DNA from 2 places in the Streptomyces sp. NPDC059832 genome. Region 2 is predicted to be linked to the other one. Evidence: riboswitches for the same ligand, from Rfam matches in the RefSeq annotation. Region 2 holds a riboswitch; the other holds the start of a gene.

Region 1 (7,769 bases), on a different contig from region 2:
GTTCTCAACGGCACCAACGGTGTCAACGAGATGGCGGCGGGCGTCGTGGGCCAGGGGCTGGCGATCCTCCACTCGCTCCAGCGGGGCGCGAACCCGATGAAGCCGCCGGCGGTCCACGGGAAGGCCACTTCCGCACCCCGTATCTCCGAGACGAACCCGTCCTGACGCGGACGGGTGAAGGCCGGGCGAACCCGAGTGGTCAAGAGAGCGCCGGACATGGCGTAGAGTTGTGTTTACCGACGCGGGGTGGAGCAGCTCGGTAGCTCGCTGGGCTCATAACCCAGAGGTCGCAGGTTCAAATCCTGTCCCCGCTACTGAAGAATTCAGGCCCGGCACGCATGCAGCGTGCCGGGCCTGATTCGTTCTGGTCCGCACCTCGGATGTCCTCCCATTGGCCGAGGAGGAGTCGCCGCTTCGTTCCGCTCCGGCGAGCCTGGGAGTGGGGCGCGGTACCGTCCGCAGCCGCGCGCGTATCCGGGCAGGAGACCACAGGTGTGGAAGCGGGAGAAGCGGCGCGGCAAGCATGCCGGGGGCGGTACCCGGCAGTTCGTACGCACGCTGCCCGCCCTGATGATCCTCGGCGGACTGGTGTTCGACGCCCTCACTCCGCCAACCTTCACCGCCATTCCGTTGTTCGTGGCCGCTCCGCTGATCGCCGCCCCGTTCTTCTCGCTGGCCAGCACCATCCGCATCGGTATCGCCTCGATGCTGGCCGTCATCGCGCTGCGACTGTTCAGCAATACGTTGCCGCAGGCCGTGCCGCTGATCGAGCTGCTCACCCTGGCCACCGTCTCGGTCCTCGCGGTCGTGATCAACGGGGTCGTGCGGCGCAGCAACGAGCAGCTGGCCTCCGCGCGGTTCGTCGCGGAGACGGCGATGCGCGCGGTGCTGCCGCAGCCGGCCGACCGGACCGGCGGACTGCAGGTCGCGGCGCGGTACGAGGCGGCGCAGGCGGACGAGTTCGTCGGCGGCGACCTGTTCGCCGTTTCGGACACCCCGTGGGGGGTGCGGCTGGTGGTCGGGGACGTACGGGGCAAGGGGCTCGACGCCGTGGAGACGGTGGCGGTGGTCATCGGGGCGTTCCGCGAGGCGGCCGAGCAGGAGTCCTCGCTGGAGGGGGTGGCGAAGCGGCTGGAGCGGGCGCTGGCCCGGGAGGAGGCGCGACGGGGCGGGCTCGATGTGCTGGAGGGCTTCATCACCGCCGTGCTGGCCGAGATCCCGTCCGGGCTGTCCCGGGTGCGGATCGTCAACCGCGGTCACCCCGAGCCGATCCTGCTGCACCCGGACGGGGCGCTGGAGGTGCTGAAGCCCTCCGTGCCCGCGCTGCCGCTCGGCATGGGCCTGGGAGTGTGGGCGGAGCGGACGGACGAGTGGGATCTGCCGGCCGGGACGACCCTGCTCCTCTACACGGACGGCCTCTCCGAGGCGCGGAACGCCGAAGGGGTCTTCTACGACCCGGCGGCCCGGTTGCGCGGGCGGATCTTTCCGGGGCCCGAGGAACTGCTGTCCGCGCTGACCGATGACGTGCGGCTGCACACGGGCGGCGAGACGACCGACGACATGGCGTTGCTCGCGGTCGTACGTCCCGCGGAGGGGCAGCCGGACCGGCGGAGGACCGTGCGGATCGTCGGCGCGGAGACGACGTGAGGGGCGGAATGCGCGATGTGGGGGCGGCGGAATGCGCGATGCCACCGTGCGTAATCGAAAGGCGCCGCTCCGCATAACGTTTGACGCAACGTCAGAATCGGGGTAGTGGCTGAGGGCCGGTCAACTCGTCCGATTCCACCCGACTGTGTCCCGTAAAGTCCAGGCCAAAGACGTGAACGATCAGTGGGAACAGCTTGGAATACGGCCCCGGTGTCTATTAACGTTCGATAACGCAGCGCGGTCGTCCCAGCCGTCATCAATGGCGGCACCGTGCGCGAGCGCCGAATTCCGCAAGGGAACCGGGGAACCACCTACATGGGGTGAATCGGACACCTGTGTCTCGTGAGAGACGGAGGGGCCCGTAGGAGACCTTCCTGCTCCGAACCCGTCAGCTAACCCGGTAGGCGAGAAGGAAGGAAAGGAGTGCGCCCCCGTGGCGTCCAACAAGCCTGCCCCCGAGGCCCCGTCCCGGTTCGATCCCGACTACGGCACCGGTTATGGCGCCGACTTCGGCCCCCGGCCGGACTCCGGCCACGGCACCGATTTCGCACCCACCGGGACGGCGACGGCGTTCGGAACCGACTACGGCACCGAGCCGGGTGGCGACTTCACCGGTGAGTTCGGCAGCGACTTCCGTGCCGATTTCCGTGCCGACTTCCGCGCCGACTTCCGCGCCGAGGGCAACGACGGTGAGTCCGAACGCGGTTGGGACGAGTGGAACCCCACCGAGGAGTCCGTCCGCCCGGTACGCGGCAGGCACCGCGTCGCCAAGCAGCGCAACGGACTCGCCCGCAGCTCCACGGTGCTGGGTGTCGGCGTCATAGCGGCGGTCGGCGCGGGCGGCATGGCCACCGCGCAGGGCAAGCCGCCGGTCTCCATCTCCGTGCCCGACGCCATCTCGGACAACCTCCCCGACGCCAAGTCCCTTCCCGGCGTGGGCTCCCTGTTCTCCGGTGAGTCCGAGGCGGACAAGGCCGAGATCGCAGCCGCTTCCGCCCCGCTGACCACCGCCGGCCTCACCACCGCCGAGGCCGAGCAGGGCACGACGGACGCCGGCGAGGCGCTCCGCGCCCGCATCCTCCAGCAGGCCGAGCAGCAGCAGGACGCCGCCGCCGCCGAGGCCAAGGCGACCCAGGAGAAGGAAGCCGCGGAGAAGGCCGCCGCCGAGGCCAAGAAGCAGCAGGACGAGGCCGAGGCCAAGGCCGCCGCCGAGAAGAAGAAGGCGGAGGAAGAGGCCAAGAAGAAGGCGGAGGCTCTGCGGCTCGCCAAGCTCGCCGCCAGCTACGCCATCCCGACCTCCTCGTACACGATCACCTCGACCTTCGGCGAAGCCGGCTCGATGTGGTCCTCCGGCTACCACACCGGCCTCGACTTCGCGGCTCCGACCGGCACCCCGATCAAGGCCATCCACAGCGGCACGGTCAAGTCGGCCGGCTGGTCCGGTGCGTACGGCTACCGCACGGTGCTGGAGCTCGACGACGGTACGGAGCTGTGGTTCTGCCACCAGTCCTCGATCGGCGTCGGTGTCGGCCAGAAGGTCAGCACCGGTGAGACGATCGGCCGGGTCGGCGCGACCGGCAACGTGACCGGGCCGCACCTCCACCTGGAGGTCCACACCGCCGGCGGCTCGGGCATCGACCCGATGGCCTGGCTCCGCGGCAAGGGCCTCACCCCCTGAGGCGACGCCCGCCCGATGAACCCCGGCAGCCCTGACGCTCACCCCCCGACGTCAGGGCTGCCGGTCTGTTGTGAGCGGTGCGGGGATCTCCTGCGAGCGGTGCGGGAGTCCGTTGCGAGCGGCGCGGGGACCTCCTGATACCGGTCCGGAACCCGTTGCGAGCGGCGCTGGGATCGGTCACGACCGGTCCGGAAAACGGCGGGTGCCCGGAATAGCGGACCCGCCGGAATTCGTTGTTCCACCCATGACTTCTCTTCGTAAGCTGGGCTCCTCCGACCTTCAGGTCTTCCCGCTCGCCCTCGGTGGCAACGTCTTCGGCTGGACCGCGGACGAGGCGCAGTCGTTCGCCGTGCTGGACGCGTACGTCGCGGCCGGAGGCAACTTCATCGACACCGCCGACGGCTACTCCGCCTGGGTGCCGGGCAACGAGGGCGGGGAGTCGGAGACGGTCATCGGCAAGTGGCTCGCCGGCCGCTCCGACCGCGCCGACATCGTCGTCGCCACCAAGGTCTCCACCCACCCCTCGTACCGGGGGCTCGCGCCCGCCAACATCAAGGCCGCGGCCGAGGCGTCGCTGCGTCGGCTCGGCACCGACCACATCGACCTCTACTACACGCACTTCGACGACGAGACCGTCCCGGTCGAGGAGATCATGACCGCCCTCGACCAGCTGGTGAAGGAGGGCAAGGTCCGGGAGATCGCCGCCTCCAACATCAGCCCCGAGCGGCTCCAGGCCTCCCTGGACTTCTCGGAGCGCGAGGGGCTGACCCGCTACGTGGCCCTGCAGCCGCACTACAACCTGGTCTCCCGCGACACCTACGAGGGCGAGCTCCAGGACACGGCCGCCCGCGCCGGGCTCGCCGCCGTGCCGTACTTCGCCCTGGCCTCCGGCTTCCTCACCGGCAAGTACCGTCCGGGCGCCACGGTGGAGAGCGCGCGGGCCGAGAGCGTCAGCCAGTACCGGGACTCGGAGCGGGGCCAGAAGGTCCTGGCCGCGCTGGACAAGGTCGCTCAGGAGCACGACGCCCAGATCGCGACCGTCGCGCTGGCCTGGCTCGCGTCCCGCCCGACCGTGGCCGCGCCGATCGCCTCGGCCCGTACGGTCGAGCAGCTGCCCGCGCTGGTGGCCGTCGCGGACCTCTCGCTGACCGAGCAGCAGCTGGCCGAACTCACCGAGGCATCCGCCTGACACGCGCACTGAGCGCACCGCACCGCACCGCTCCCGAGCATGCGGCGGCGCCTCATGGCGCATGACGAGTGGGGCTCCTTCGACGGCTCCGACCGGAGCAAGCCCGGGTGTCCGGTGCCTGCGGCCACGGAAAGAACTGTTCGACGGTTTCGTGGCCGCGGTGCGCCGAAGCCCTCAGTGCTGAACCGGCCCGTTCTGGGCCGACTGCCGCGGCGGCAGCATGTATGGGTTGTAGCCGGCGCCGTACTGCGGGTACGGCGCCGGGACCGCCCACGGGGGCGGCGGGTACGAGGGGCGCAGGCGGCCCGTCGCCTGGGCCGCGTATGCCAGGGCGGGGGCGGCCACCTCCCTGCGTTGCCAGAGGTGGTGCAGCAGCTCCAGCTCGCGTTCCGCGAAGTCCGGACCGGCCGCTCCGCGGCGGGCCTGCAGACGCAGCGAGGCCAGCGAGGTCGCGAACGACTCGTACTCGGCGACGGCCTGCGCGGCCGCCTTCCCGTGGGCCTTCGCCGCGGCTTTCGCGTGAGCACTCGGCCGGGCACTCGGTTGGGCAGCGGGCCAGGAACCGGGGGCGGGGCCGTACGGGCTCTGCAGGCTTCCCGTGGCGGCGACGGCGTACCGTCGGCGGGCCGCGTCGCGGGCCAGGCCGCGGGCCCGCATCGAGGAGAGGGCGAGCGGCTCCGCCGGGGTCAGCCAGCCGGCCGCCGCGTAGGCGGGCAGCTCGGCCGAGAGCGTACGCAGCTCCCGTCGGCGGGACCAGATCGCCAGCCAGGTCACCAGGCCGAAGACCGGGACCATGAACACCCCGTACACGGCGTAGAAGCCGTACGGGCTGAAGACCGCCGATCCGTTCCACAGCGAATGCATGCCCATGGCGAGGACGAGCCCGAGCAGCGGCAGCGCGATGCGGCGGAGGCGCCGGTGTCGTGAGCCGGCCGCGGCGAGCCCGAAACCTATGCCGGTCAGCACCGTGAAGAGCGGGTGCGCGAACGGCGACATCACCGCCCGCACGAAGAACGTCGCGGCCGTCACCGATACGACGCCCGAGGTGCCGATCTGCTGGTCCTCGCCGAAGGCGTTGCCGAGGTAGAGGATGTTCTCGGTGAAGGCGAAGCCGCTCGCGGTGAGGCCGGCGATCACGACGCCGTCGACGATCCCGGTGAAGTCCCGTCTTCGGAACAGGAAGATCAGCAGGACCGCGGCGGCCTTGGCGCTCTCCTCGACGACCGGGGCTATGACCGTGGCACCGAGGTTGTCGGCGTTGGACGGGTCGGCGGTGGCCGTGGCTATCCAGCGGGTCGCGAAAGAATTCGCGAGGATCGCGACCAGGGCGGCGGCGAACGCACCCCAGGCGAAGGCGAACAGCAGATTTCGCCAGGGACCCGGATCGACCCGGTCCAGCCAGCGGAACGCCGCCACCAGGAGCGGTACGGGCAGCACGGCGAGACCGAGACCGACGAGAAAGCCCTGAGTGCCGGTCTGATCGCGGACCAGGGCCAGGATCGCCAGACCGCAGAGCGCGAGCACCGTGAACACGGCCGCGACACGGAACGTCCGGCTGCGCCACACCATGCCGACGCGGCGCGGCCGGTAGCGCCAGTGCCTGCGCTCCGGCACGGCAGCCAGGATCTCGCCGACCCGCTGCTCCTCGAGGAGCGGGACGGCCGGCTGCGACTGCCGCTGTTGGACAGACCCGTCGGAGACCACGCAATGACCCTAACCAGCGGCACTGACACCTGACCATGGGGCGACCGGCCATGGGGCGACCGCGCCCGACCACGGGGCGCCCGGCCCGCCACGGGGCCGGAGGCCGCGTGCGGGTCTCAGCTGCGGGCGAAGAGCAGGTCGTGCACGACATGGCCCTTGTCCAGGCCCTGCCCCTCGAACCGGGTCAGCGGCCGGAACGCGGGCCGGGGCGCGTAGCCGCCGTCCGCCCGGGTGTTCTCGAAGAGGGGGTGCGCGCTCAGCACCTCCAGCATCTGCTCGGCGTACGGCTCCCAGTCGGTCGCGCAGTGGATCACTGCCCCCGGCTTCAGCCGCTGCGCCACCAGATCGAGGAACTCGGGCTGGATCAGCCGGCGCTTGTGATGTCGCTTCTTGGGCCACGGGTCGGGGAAGTACACCCGCAGTCCGTCCAGCGAATCCGGCTTGAGCATCTCGCGCAGCAGGATGATCGCGTCGCCGTTGGCCACCCGGATGTTGGACAGGCCGTTCCGGTCCGCGAGGCCGAGCAGATTGCCCTGGCCCGGGGTGTGCACATCGACGGCGAGGATGCCCGTGCCCGGGTCGTCGGCGGCCATCCGAGCGGTGGCCTCGCCCATGCCGAAGCCGATCTCCAGCACGACCGGGAGCCCGTCGAACAGCTCGGGCAGGTCGAGGACGCGCTGCCCGTCGATGTCCAGGCCCCACTTCGGCCAGAGCCGCAGCAGGGCTTCCTCCTGGCCGGGCGTGACACGGCTGCGGCGCGGCTGGAAGCTGCGGATCCGGCGCTCGTGGTGCGAACCGGCCGGGTCGACGGCGGGCCCGCCCGGGAAGCGCGGCTCCTGGCGCAGCCTGCGCTGCCGCTCGAAGGCGGCGGCGCGCAGATCGTCCGGGATCCCGGCAGCGGACGAGGAGAGGTTCTCGGGGGAGTCCCCGGAGAGAGTCTCGGAGGGGTTCATGGGCTCAGACACAATGCCCCGATTCTACGGCGGGTGGTCTCCACCCCGTCTCCCGTGCCCGGAGCAGCGCCCTGCGTGCCACCTCCCGCCCGATGGGCAGCGAAGCCGTGGCGGCGGGCGACGGAGCGTTCAGTACGTGGACGGTGTGCGGGGCCTCGCGGATCAGGAAGTCGTCCACCAGGGTGCCGTCCCGCAGCACGGCCTGGGCCCTGACCCCGGCCGGGGCCGGTCTCAGATCGGCCTCCGTCACCTCGGGCAGCAGCCGCCGCACGGCCTGGGTGAAGGCCTGCTTCGACAGCGAACGGCGCACCTCGCCCGCCCCGTACCGCCAGTGCCTGCGCGCGATCTGCCAGGTGCCGGGCCAGGCCAGGGTGTCCGCCAGTTCGCGCGGGCGTACGACCGGCCAGCCGTACCCCTCGCGGGCCAGCGCCGGCACCGCGTTCGGTCCGACGTGGACGCTGCCGTCGTGGCCCCGGGTCAGATGGACCCCGAGGAACGGAAACGCCGGATCGGGCACCGGATAGACCAGGCCGCGCACCAGCTCCGGCCGCGCCAGCTCGTAGTACTCCCCCCGGAAGGGCACGATCCGCATCCCCGG
Region 2 (7,769 bases):
TACAAGGCCCCCTGGATCACCCAGGTCACCAAGCAGGCCGGCGCGGACACCGAGGCCGGCGCCTGACCGGCCGCGGAACGGGCGACGCGAACGACCGAGGTAGATTCGAACGGTGAACGCTGAAGACCCCGGCCGTATCGTTCTGCTCACCGCCAGCCACCGCGTCGCGCCCGGACTCCTGTCCTGGCCCGCCTGGCAGGCGCTGCACGCCGCAGACCGGGTGCTCTGCGCCGAGCCGGACCACCCGCAGCTGCCGTATCTGCGCGAGGCGGGCGTCACGGTCGAGCACTCCGTGTCCACCGCGCAGGAACTCGTCGACGCCTGTGCGGGCGGCCGGACCGTCGTCGTCCTCGCGGGCGGCGAGGGCGACCGGCCGCTGACCGACGGTCTGGCCCGGCTCGCCGGTTCGGGCCGGGTGCGGATGCCGGACCTGGAGCTGCTGCCCGGTTCGTACGACCTGCCGGGCGCCCGGCTCCTCGATCTGGTCCAGGTCATGGACCGGATCAGGCTCGAATGCCCGTGGACCTCGCAGAAGACCCACAAGGGCCTCGCCAAGTACGCCATCGAGGAGGCGTACGAACTCGTCGAGGCGATCGAGGACGGCGACCGCGACGAGCTGCGCGAGGAACTCGGCGACGTGCTCCTCCAGGTCGTCTTCCATGCCAGGATCGCCGAGGAGGACGGGGCGGAGCCGTTCTCCGTCGACGACGTGGCCGCGACCCTCGTCGAGAAGCTGATCCACCGCCACCCGCACGTCTTCGGCGACGAGAGCGCCGAGACCCCGGAGGACGTGCACGCGCACTGGCTGCGGACCAAGGCCATCGAGAAGCAGCGCGACTCGGTCACCGACGGAGTCCCGCTCGGCCAGCCCGGTCTGGCCCTGGCGGCGAAGCTGGCCGGCCGGGTCCGTACCGCGGGGCTCGACGTGCCGCTCCCCACCGGCGACGGCATCGGCTACGAGCTCCTCGCCCTCGCCGTACGCGCCGAGCAGGACGGTATCGACCCCGAGGCCGCCCTGAGGGCCGCGGGCCGCGCCTACCGCGACGCCATCAGGACGGCGGAGGGCAACGCCTAGGGGCGACGGAACGGGCCGTGCCGGAGGGCGACGACGGACCGTGCCGGAGGGCGACGGATGACGTCCGGGGGCAACGGATAACGTCGGGGGGTGAACCACAGCCCCGCCGACCGCCCCACCGATCAGCCCGCCGCCTGCCCCGTCGGCGCACCCGAACTCTTCACCTGGGAGTTCGCCACCGACCCGTACCCGGCGTACGCCTGGCTGCGCGAGCACAGCCCCGTGCACCGGACCGCACTGCCCAGCGGTGTCGAGGCCTGGCTCGTGACCCGGTACGCGGACGCGCGGCAGGCGCTCGCCGACTCCCGGCTCTCCAAGAACCCGGCGCACCACGCCGAGCCGGCGCACGCCAAGGGGAAGACCGGCATCCCGGGCGAGCGCAAGGCCGAGCTGATGACGCATCTGCTGAACATCGACCCGCCCGACCACACCCGGCTGCGCCGCCTCGTCTCCAAGGCGTTCACCCCGCGCCGGGTCGCCGAGTTCGCACCGCGCGTGCAGGAACTGACGGACCGCCTCATCGACCGCTTCATCGAGGAGGGGAAGGCGGACCTCATCCACGACTTCGCCTTCCCGCTCCCCATCTACGCGATCTGCGATCTGCTCGGCGTCCCGCCCGAGGACCAGGACGACTTCCGGGACTGGGCGGGCATGATGATCCGCCACGGCGGCGGTCCGCGCGGCGGGGTGGCCAGATCGGTGAAGAAGATGCGCGGCTATCTCGCCGAACTGATCCACCGCAAGCGGGAGAACCCGGGGGACGACCTGATCTCCGGGCTGATCCGGGCCAGCGACCACGGCGAGCACCTCACCGAGAACGAGGCCGCGGCCATGGCCTTCATCCTGCTCTTCGCCGGATTCGAGACGACGGTCAACCTCATCGGCAACGGGGTCTACGCGCTGCTGCGCAACCCCGGGCAGCGGGAACGGCTCCAGCGCGCGCTCGACTCGGGGGAGAGCGGGCTGCTGGAGACCGGGATCGAGGAACTGCTGCGGTACGACGGCCCGGTGGAGCTGGCCACCTGGCGGTTCGCCACCGAAGCGCTGACGCTCGGCGGGCAGGACATCGCGGCCGGGGACCCCGTGCTCGTGGTGCTCGCCGCGGCCGACCGCGACCCGGAGCGCTTCGAGGACCCCGACACGCTCGACCTCGCGCGGCGTGACAATCAGCACCTCGGATACGGGCACGGAATCCACTACTGCCTGGGAGCTCCGCTCGCCCGGCTGGAGGGACAGACCGCGCTCGCCACGCTTCTGAACCGCCTTCCGGACCTGCGGCTTGCGGTGGAACCTACCGATTTGCGGTGGCGTGGCGGGCTCATCATGCGTGGACTTCGCACGCTCCCCGTGGAGTTCACGCCGGGGCCCCTGACCACCGGAAGTGACGGTCCGTCAATTCTGTGACTTTCACGTGATCTGTGCTGCATCGACTTGTGACGCGCGTTCGAGTCCCGCTAGGTTCACCGTTCGACTCACCAGTCACATGTCAGTCACACGGAAGGCAACCCCATGGGCTCCGCGAACGGCAGACACCGTCGCCCCCGTCAGGCACCCGCCATCGTCGTCGCCGCGGGCGTGACCGGATCGGCCATCGCCATCCCGCTGCTCGGCGCGTCCGGTGCGCACGCGGCCGACGCCACGACCTGGGACCGGGTGGCCGAGTGCGAGAGCGGCGGCGCGTGGAGTGCCGACTTCAGGAACGGCTACTACGGCGGCCTGCAGTTCTCGCCGGAGACCTGGAAGGCGTACGGCGGTGAGGCGTACGCGGAGCGCGCCGACCTCGCCAGCCGGGCGCAGCAGATAGAGGTGGCCGAGAAGGTCCTGGACGGCCGGGGCCCGCAGGCCTGGCCCAGCTGTGCGGTCATCTCGGGCCTCGCGGTGGACGGGACGCTGCCGGGGGTCGACCCGGGCTCCGTTCCCGCCGACGACCCGACCGGGAGCGCGAAGCCGGCTGACGACGCGTCGGCGGACCCGTCCGACGACGCCACGCCGTCCGGGAGCGCCTCGGACGGCTCGGACGACGTGGACGGTGCGGACGGCTCGGACAGGACCGACAAGCCGTCAGGGAAGGCCTCGCGGTCCCCGAAGCCCTCGACTTCGAGCACTCCGTCTCCCGGGGCGTCCTCCGGTACCCCCCGTGACGCGTCCGATTCGCCCGACTCGTCCAGCGATGCGGGTGGCAGGCACCGCGGCGTGCCGGCCACCGAGGGGAGCCGGGGCACGGACGGCGGCGGCGGTCGCGAGTCGGGCCGTCACGCCTCCCGCGGCGGCAACGGCGCGCGCGACACGGCCGAGCCGACGGCTGACGGCACGTACACCGTCCGGCCCGGCGACAACCTCTGGTCGATTGCTGATGCACAGAAGGTCCCTGGAGGCTGGCCCGCGCTCTACGAGGCCAACAAGGGTGCCGTCGGCTCCGACCCGGACCTCATCCTCCCTGGCCAGAGCCTCGATCTCGATGTGAAGGCCCAGTGAGAGCAGTCTGATAATCGACTAAAAGCACCTCAAAAATCGGGGTAGTTCAGGGACCTATGTCCGCTTATGCGTAAGTGAGACATGGGTCTCTTTGCGTCAACTGGCGTGTCGCGCCCGGGAGGCCCTTCCGCATCACGTCCCACCTGCGGAAACGACGGTTCTTCAGATGCAAGTACGGGTCGATTGTCCGATGTGTCCGTCTTTGAATGTGGGGGTTGCGTATGTTTACGGTCGGAACCGCTCGCACCGCGGGCCCCGTCGACCGTCACGCCGAATCCTGCCGTCGGTCGAAGGGAACAGACGCGTAAAGCGCCGTAGGCAGGAGCGGGGGACCCAGGTAAGCGCCGGGCCCGATCGTCGAAAGACGCATCAGGACCGGCTTGGGGTGAAGTCGCGTGCTAGGACGTGCGACCGGGCAACTCACTTGGCCCGAACCCGACAGCTCACCTCGTAGGCGTCGGTGAGGAGAAGTTCCATGCTGCTTTCCAGCAAGGGCAAGCACCGCCGCCCGTCCAAGGCCGTCCGTATCGCCACGCTCGCCGGTGTCGCCGGTGCCGCCGTCGCCGTGCCCCTGATGGGTGCGACCAGCGCCTCCGCCGCCTCCGTCGCCACCTGGGACGCCGTCGCCCAGTGCGAGTCCGGTGGCAACTGGTCCATCAACACCGGCAACGGCTACTACGGCGGTCTGCAGTTCTCGCAGTCCAGCTGGGCCGCCGCCGGCGGTACGCAGTACGCCGCCCGTGCCGACCTGGCCACCAAGGCCCAGCAGATCGCCACCGCCGAGCGGCTCCTCGACATGCAGGGCCCGGGTGCCTGGTCCTGCGCCGGTGCCGGCAACCTGACCAACGACGGTGTCGACCCGGGCGTCAACACCGGCTCCTCCTCGAACTCCACCGCGAGCTCCGGCGCCTCCGAGCAGCAGAGCGCCCCGGCCGCCCCGAAGCAGCAGTCGCAGCCGGCCCAGCAGGCCCAGCCGAAGCAGAGCGAGCGCACCGAGGCCCCCGCCGCCTCCCGCTCGGAGCGCTCCGCCGCCCCGCAGGCCGAGTCCAAGAAGACCGTCACCACCCCGACCGGCGAGAAGGTCGAGAAGGGCGACGGCGAGTACAAGGTCGTCTCCGGCGACTCCCTCAGCGAGATCGCGGCCGACCACAAGGTCGAGGGCGGCTGGCAGCAGCTGTTCGAGCTGAACAAGGACATCGTCAAGGACGCCGACCTGATCTACCCGGGTCAGCAGCTGCACCTGACGAAGTAGTCGAGGCTCTCTCCTCCCCGAGCACCCCGGCCCGGCGCGCATTCCCCCGTATGCGCCGGGCCGGGGTTCGGCCGTCTGCGCTCGGGGGAGCGCCGGACCGTTCAAGTGTTGTAGTTACTGGCCAGTAAATTTCTGCCTGTTTGACCGGCAATGTGCGCCCTCGGGTCCTTTTTCGTCCCAGGGGTCGGGCGGTCGTCGGGCTCAGCGGGCCGGGCCGGTTAGGCTCTTGTCGCAAGGCCAAAGTGACCCTGCACAACCAGCGTCATATCCCAGAAGGAGATGCCTCGTGCCGTCCATCGACGTCGTCGTAGCCCGGGAAATCCTCGACTCCCGTGGAAACCCCACGGTCGAGGTAGAGGTCGGCCTCGACGACGGCAGCACGGGCCGTGCTGCCGTTCCGTCCGGCGCCTCCACCGGTGCGTTCGAGGCCATCGAGCTTCGCGACGGTGACCCCAACCGCTACCAGGGCAAGGGCGTCGAGAAGGCCGTCCTCGCCGTGATCGAGCAGATCGGCCCGGAGCTCGTCGGCTACGACGCCACCGAGCAGCGGCTGATCGACCAGGCGATGTTCGACCTGGACGCCACCGAGAACAAGGGCTCGCTCGGCGCCAACGCCATCCTCGGCGTCTCGCTGGCCGTCGCCCACGCCGCCTCCGAGGCCTCGGACCTGCCGCTGTTCCGCTACCTCGGCGGCCCGAACGCGCACCTGCTGCCCGTTCCGATGATGAACATCCTCAACGGCGGCTCGCACGCCGACTCCAACGTGGACATCCAGGAGTTCATGATCGCGCCGATCGGCGCGGAGTCCTTCTCCGAGGCGCTGCGCTGGGGTGCCGAGGTCTACCACACGCTGAAGAAGGTCCTGAAGACCAAGGGTCTTTCGACCGGTCTCGGCGACGAGGGCGGCTTCGCGCCGAACCTGGAGTCCAACCGCGCCGCCCTCGACCTCATCATCGAGGCCATCAAGGAAGCCGGCTACGCCCCGGGCAAGGACATCGCGCTCGCGCTCGACGTCGCCGCGTCCGAGTTCTACAAGGACGGCAAGTACGAGTTCGAGGGCAAGTCCCGCTCGGCCGCCGAGATGACCGAGTACTACGAGGAGCTCGTCTCCGCGTACCCGCTGGTCTCCATCGAGGACCCGCTGTACGAGGACGACTGGGCCGGCTGGAAGGTCATCACCGACAAGCTCGGCGCCAAGGTGCAGATCGTCGGCGACGACCTCTTCGTCACCAACCCGGAGCGCCTGGCCCGCGGCATCGAGGAGGGCTCCGCCAACGCCCTGCTCGTCAAGGTCAACCAGATCGGCTCGCTGACCGAGACCCTGGACGCCGTCGAGCTGGCCCAGCGCAACGGCTTCAAGTGCATGATGTCGCACCGCTCCGGCGAGACCGAGGACGTCACCATCGCCGACCTCGCGGTCGCCGTGAACTGCGGCCAGATCAAGACCGGCGCCCCGGCCCGCTCGGACCGCGTCGCCAAGTACAACCAGCTGCTGCGCATCGAGGAGATCCTCGACGACGCCGCGGTGTACGCGGGCCGCTCGGCGTTCCCGCGGTTCAAGGGCTGAGCATCCCTTTCGGCCCGTCAGGGGCCGAAGGCCATGGCGTCCGTCCGTCCCCGCACTCGGTCCCGTACCGTGTGCGGGGACGGACGTGCGTAGTGGGGAGGCGGAGACATGGCCGCGAAGGACCGGGACCGGTTCTCCACCGCGACCCGGCTGCGGCTGCTCGGCGAGCAGACCGCCGCCCGCGTCTACCGTTCCCAGAACCGCCGTCAGGCCCGCCGCTCACGGCTCACCGGCCGGGCGGCCTTCCTCGTGCTCATCGTCTGCTCCCTGGTGGTCGCGCTCGCGTACCCGATGCGGCAGTACGTCTCGCAGCAGGACGAGATCGCCGACCAGGAGCGCCTGGCGCGGGAGGCCAAGGCCCGTACCGAGGAGCTGCGCGACGAGAAGGCGCGCCTCCAGGACGACGCGTACATCAGGCAGCTGGCCCGCACGCACCTGCACTACCTTCTTCCCGGGGAGACCGGTTACACGGTGATCGACCCCGACGCGGTCAAGGAGCGCGAGGGCAGGACGGACGAGTCCGGCCGGCCGTGGCACTCCAACCTCTGGGACGGCGTCGACAGCGCCGACCGCGACTGACTCTCTTCATCCATCTGCAGAACCGCAGTTCGAGCAGCCCGATCAGAACCTAGGCAGGCATGGAAACGCCCCCTCCCCAGACCGAGTCCACCGCGCCCACCGAGGCGGACATCGCCGCGTTCCAGCAGCAGCTGGGCCGCCCGCCGCGCGGTCTGCGCGCGATTGCGCACCGCTGCCCGTGCGGCAACCCGGACGTGGTCGAGACGCAGCCCCGGCTGGAGGACGGTACGCCGTTCCCGACGACGTACTACCTGACGTGCCCGCGTGCCGCGTCCGCGATCGGCACGCTGGAGGCGAACGGGGTCATGAAGGAGATGACCGAGCGCCTCGGTACGGACCCCGAGCTGGCCGCCGCGTACCGGGCCGCTCACGAGGACTACATCGCACGGCGCGACGCCATCGAGGTGCTGGAGGGCTTCCCGAGCGCCGGTGGCATGCCGGACCGGGTGAAGTGCCTGCACGTCCTGGTCGGGCACTCGCTGGCCGCGGGGCCCGGGGTGAACCCGCTGGGCGACGAGGCCATCGCGATGCTGCCGGAGTGGTGGCGCAAGGGGCCGTGCGTCTCGCCGTGCGGCGCGCCGGACGAGGGCTGACCGTTCGTCTCCCGGGGGCTCCGCCCCCGGACCCCCGCTCCTCGATCGCCGGAGGGGCTCGGTTTGCTCCTCGAACGCCGGAGGAGCTTGATCTGGGAGTGCTTCATGACCCGCGTGGCCGCCATCGACTGCGGTACCAACTCCATCCGCCTGCTCGTCGCCGACGCGGACCCGTCCACCGGTGAGCTCGTCGAGCTCGACCGGCGGATGGAGATCGTCCGCCTCGGC

Evidence for each region. A riboswitch is a leader RNA that binds a small molecule or an ion and turns the genes downstream of it on or off. The one in region 2 is predicted to bind cyclic di-AMP.
Region 1: it holds a riboswitch for cyclic di-AMP, as region 2 does, so the genes downstream of both, ACFV8T_RS25235 (M23 family metallopeptidase) here and ACFV8T_RS20195 (transglycosylase family protein) in region 2, are expected to answer to the same signal.

What each region holds. Positions count from the first base shown of each region.
Region 1 is NZ_JBHWIY010000014.1:183,626-191,394, forward strand. It holds gene ACFV8T_RS25220 (SPFH domain-containing protein) at 1-165, shown strand, start outside; tRNA gene ACFV8T_RS25225 (tRNA-Met) at 241-314, shown strand; gene ACFV8T_RS25230 (PP2C family protein-serine/threonine phosphatase) at 493-1,647, shown strand; cyclic di-AMP (ydaO/yuaA leader) riboswitch at 1,917-2,069, shown strand; gene ACFV8T_RS25235 (M23 family metallopeptidase) at 2,081-3,325, shown strand; gene ACFV8T_RS25240 (aldo/keto reductase) at 3,570-4,514, shown strand; gene ACFV8T_RS25245 (PrsW family intramembrane metalloprotease) at 4,689-6,218, opposite strand; gene trmB (tRNA (guanosine(46)-N7)-methyltransferase TrmB) at 6,335-7,171, opposite strand; gene lhgO (L-2-hydroxyglutarate oxidase) at 7,176-7,769, opposite strand, start outside.
Region 2 is NZ_JBHWIY010000010.1:254,953-262,721, forward strand. It holds gene ACFV8T_RS20175 (SurA N-terminal domain-containing protein) at 1-66, shown strand, start outside; gene ACFV8T_RS20180 (nucleoside triphosphate pyrophosphohydrolase) at 113-1,075, shown strand; gene ACFV8T_RS20185 (cytochrome P450) at 1,166-2,479, shown strand; gene ACFV8T_RS20190 (transglycosylase family protein) at 2,585-3,550, shown strand; cyclic di-AMP (ydaO/yuaA leader) riboswitch at 3,851-4,022, shown strand; gene ACFV8T_RS20195 (transglycosylase family protein) at 4,026-4,802, shown strand; gene eno (phosphopyruvate hydratase) at 5,089-6,369, shown strand; gene ACFV8T_RS20205 (septum formation initiator family protein) at 6,478-6,948, shown strand; gene ACFV8T_RS20210 (DUF501 domain-containing protein) at 7,008-7,541, shown strand; gene ACFV8T_RS20215 (exopolyphosphatase) at 7,647-7,769, shown strand, end outside.